2 regions of the Alkalibacterium indicireducens genome follow, and region 1 is predicted to be linked to the other one. Evidence: riboswitches for the same ligand, from Rfam matches in the RefSeq annotation. Region 1 holds a riboswitch; the other holds the start of a gene.

The links. Region 1 has a riboswitch for FMN ahead of ribD (bifunctional diaminohydroxyphosphoribosylaminopyrimidine deaminase/5-amino-6-(5-phosphoribosylamino)uracil reductase RibD). Riboswitches for the same ligand answer to the same signal wherever they lie in the genome.
Region 2: it holds a riboswitch for FMN, as region 1 does, so the genes downstream of both, ABFX15_RS06805 (ECF transporter S component) here and ribD (bifunctional diaminohydroxyphosphoribosylaminopyrimidine deaminase/5-amino-6-(5-phosphoribosylamino)uracil reductase RibD) in region 1, are expected to answer to the same signal.

What each region holds. Positions count from the first base shown of each region.
Region 1 is NZ_BAAADA010000017.1:12,174-14,372, reverse strand. It holds gene ribD (bifunctional diaminohydroxyphosphoribosylaminopyrimidine deaminase/5-amino-6-(5-phosphoribosylamino)uracil reductase RibD) at 1-835, opposite strand, end outside; FMN riboswitch at 1,059-1,172, opposite strand; gene ABFX15_RS01085 (acetyl-CoA C-acetyltransferase) at 1,216-2,199, opposite strand, start outside.
Region 2 is NZ_BAAADA010000109.1:58,693-60,891, reverse strand. It holds gene ABFX15_RS06810 (helix-turn-helix domain-containing protein) at 1-434, opposite strand, end outside; gene ABFX15_RS06805 (ECF transporter S component) at 672-1,280, opposite strand; FMN riboswitch at 1,451-1,569, opposite strand; gene ABFX15_RS06800 (sensor histidine kinase) at 1,664-2,199, opposite strand, start outside.

The DNA.
Region 1 (2,199 bases):
CTTCTTCCAAATCGACATGTCCGTCAGATTCTCCAACAATTTTTACCGTCACGCCTCTACTTTCAAGCGCCTCTTTTTTTGCCGAAGGTGCCTGTTCGGTCGTCAGTATCAATGTCTTTGCTTTATCCTGCTCAGTCAGGACTCTTGCGTCCATAGGGATTTTCAATTGACTGTCCATAATAATACGCACTGGCTGAGGCAGTCCATCAACCCGACAGGTCAATCGGGGGTCATCTTTCAGGACCGTTCCTATTCCAACCATTATTCCGCTGAGATGCCCTCTTAAATGATGCGCATGATTTCTTGATGCATCAGACGAGATCCATTTCGACTCCCCGGTTTCTGTAGCTATTTTTCCATCCAGTGTCATTGCGTATTTCATTACGACAAAGGGACTTCTAGTAGTAATAAAATAGTTGAACACTTCGTTCAACTTTCTGCTTTCTTCTTCAAGAACGCCTGTCACCACTTCAATTCCTGCATTTCTTATACGCTCAATGCCGTTTCCAGAAACGACCGGGTTCGGATCAAGTGCGGCTACAACTACTCTCTTCAGCTTTTTGTCGATAATCAGATCCGAACATGGCGGCGTGCGGCCATAATGAGAACACGGTTCAAGCGTGACATATATCGTTGCCCCTTCTACTGGTTCATTCGCAGAGTTGATCGCATTGACTTCTGCATGCGGTTCTCCAGCTTGATGATGATACCCTTCTCCTATGATTCGCCCGTCTTTCACTATGACAGCCCCTACCATAGGATTAGGAGACGTGTGACCCTTCGCTTGCGCTGCTAAATATAATGCCCTTTTCATATAGGTTTCGTCCGTTGTCACTTTTTCACCTCATTAAAAAAGCCCCGAATCAATTAAGATTCAGGGCTTGAAGAATTTTGACCAGTTATGCACATAACAGAACAAGAGAGTACGCCAGTCAGACTGGCAGCTGGACCTATATAAAGAAAAACCCTGGAATAAACTATTCCAGGGTTTGAAAGGTCATCTCAATCTGCACTTTGAAAAGGCCTAGTTGTCCTCTTGAAAGTCCAATTGTGCATATACGTGTCTTCTTTCATCCAGACTATACTGTCGGCTTCGGAATCTAACCGAATCTGCCTTGCGGCTCGTGGGCTTTACCACCGGTAGGGACTTACACCCTGCCCTGAAGACTATTTACTTGTTAAATAAATCATATATGGAAAATATAACTGTGTCAACTATGAATATTTATTATCTGCATTTTTAACCAGAACAGCTACTCCCATGCCTCCGCCGATGCATAATGACGCCAGACCGTATGTCAGTCCACGCTGCTTCATCAGATGGACAAGTGTGACCAGAATCCGGTTACCACTGGCACCAACTGGATGACCAAGCGCAACAGCTCCTCCATTTAGGTTTGTCCGCTCAAGCATATAGTCTTTGTCTACTCCAAATTCATCCGATATTTCTTTTATAACACCCAGACTCTGACTGGCGAATGCTTCATTCAACTCGAATACATCGATGTCCTCAAAACTTATTTCCGCACGCTTGACTGCCTGCTTGATAGCTGGAGTTGGTCCTAGACCCATAACTGAAGGATCGACGCCTCCCTGACCTATCCCGACGATTTCAACGAGGGGAGTCAGATTATTTTCAGTCAGGTAGTCTTCCCCAACGATCAGAGTTGCGCTGGCCCCGTCATTGATTCCGGAGGCATTTCCGGCTGTAACGGACCCGTCTTTTTTGAAAGCCGGTCTTAGGCTGTTCAGTTTTTCTTCTGTCGTATTACGATTGGGGTATTCGTCCGTGTCGACAATAACCGTTTCTCTACGGACTTTAGTCTCCACTGGAATGATTTCATTATTGAAGGCCCCATTGTCTATCGCTTCGATCGCTCTCTTTTGAGACGTGTAGGCAAAGTGATCCTGATCTTCTCGAGTCAGGTTGTATCGTTCAACGATATTCTCAGCGGTCACTCCCATATGATAGCCTTCAAAAGCATCTGTCAAAGCATCATCTAGCATGTGGTCTCCCACTTTATAACCGCCCATTTTCTGACCACTACGGGTGCTGCCTGGAATTAGGTAGGGTGCCTGACTCATTGATTCTGTGCCCCCTGCAATGATCGCTTGATATTCACCGGCTTTAATTCCCAGATAAGCGTTCATTACCGATTTTAATCCACTTCCGCAGACCATATTCAATGAATACGCTGG
Region 2 (2,199 bases), on a different contig from region 1:
ATTCTGTTACTGATATAAGGCATATATTCCTTGTTACCATAACTGAACTCAGATAAGATCTGGCTGACAAATATGAACGAATGCCAGAATTCTTTACGTGTCAGCGCACTGGACATATCCAGCCTGCAGTCCAGCATTGTATACTCTGAAATGAATGCTTGTTTAGCCTGCTGACCTTTGGTAGTCGCCTGGTATCGTCCTTCTTTTTCTGAGAGCCAGCCCAGAGCTGACAGTTTATACATCCTGTCTGTCCATTGTGCTGTAGATAGTGACAATGGAGAAAGAAAAAGAGATTGGAGCTGATTCTTCTCAGCAGTAAATAGGGTGGAAGGCGTCCGCTTTCCTTCTGCGATCAATTCCAGCTGTCTGATTGAAACAGCTGTTTCCTGAGAAAACAAGTAATTGATGTAGTTCAATTCAAACCTTTGTGTCATACGTCACCCACTGTATTCATATTAGTTTCTCCACCTCTACAATACACTATACAAGCAAATAATTTAAGTTCTTTATTATGTCATGTAATTTTGCAGAAGGAAACGTCGCCTGTGAACTGAACATGTAAAAAGCCTGCAGAGACTTGAACAGAAGCATTACAGGAGTGACCCTGTCATGATCCATACAAATTTCTGCAGACTGAAGTGTTCATATACAACGATACTTAATGTGTCTTCTTAAGATTGAGATACAGTAACCTGTGTCTGCTTCTTACGATTAATTTTCTTTCTAGTCTTATCAAGCCAAGGTTTGAGTTTCGAAAAGGCAATAAAGAACAGTACTGCTACTATAGGACCTTTAATCATATTGAAAGGCACAATAGCAAACAGCAGATAAGTTCTCATTGGTCCGACACTGAATCCCATTACTGCCATATAGGCAGGTGCAATAAACAGCCAGTTTGCTAAAGTCATAGCTGCAGTCAAGGAAACACTGGCAGCTCCGCCAGCAAGAAGTTTATATTTCAAGGCAGTTCCTTTTTTTGCGATAATCAGGTACAGTGGAAGTGTATAAGATAATGTTGCAATAAAAGCTGCTGTATCTCCAATCGGAAATCCCATTTCTCCGCCCTTTTGAGCGTACGACAGGAGTGAGCGGATGAATGCAATAGCAACACCTGCCAGTGGTCCGTAGACATACATTCCGAAGAGCACCGCAAGATCACTGAAATCTATTTTCAGGAATGGTGATCCGGGCAGTATTGGGAATGAAATCATGGATATGACCCATGCAAGGGATGCCAGCATAGCAATGCCTACCAGTCGTTTTGTTTTGTTGTTTGTCATAATAAATCCTCCTGAAAGGATCCATCCTGCTTAGGGTGAACTTAATGATGAGAGTATTCTGGCCTCTGCTTGTCTGATACTTGAAGCAGGAAAGACAAAAAAACTCTGCCAGTTCCCCACTTCAGGTCACTAACAGAGCAAAAAGACAGAATTTATTTTCAGTCAGAAAGCTCCATCTTCTTTATCCAGACTATACTGTCGGTACTGGAATTACACCAGTTCAGCAATCACTAATCGCTCGTGGACTTTACCACCGGTCGGGATTTACACCCTGCCCCTGAAGATGAATCGATATATTTAATTCTGATATTATTATACTGAGTTTAATCGATGAAGTCAAGCGCTCTTGCTCAACATTACACAGGAGACTAAAACTATTGCCCTTATTCACTTTCCCCAGTTTCGATCGGAAGATGAATAAGGAACGACGCCCCTTTTCCTAATGTAGATTCAACTTCTATATACCCTTCATGTGCTTCTACGATGTTCTGAACTAATGACAGTCCAATGCCTGTACCGTTCGCATTGAATGAGTAATTATTTCGGGATTTATCTGCTTTGAAGAATCGGTCGAAGATATACGGAACATCTTCTTCCGGTATTCCAGTCCCAGTATCTTTCACGACCATAACTACTTCGTTCAAGTCCTGCTCATTGTATAGCTGTAGAGTCACGACTTTTTCAGACTTATCAGTCATACTTGTGTGTCTGATCGCATTATTTATTAAATTGACAAACACCTGATCCATCTTATCTTTATCCATGACGAGATGAACGTCTTCTTTAGGCATGTCAAGCTGAAGCGAGACTTCGGATTCATTCGCCATTTTATCAAAACGGAAAAGCAGGCTTCTCAAGTAACTGTTAAGGTTCACATCAGTTTTCTGAAGCTCGATATAACCTGCTTCCATACGTGACA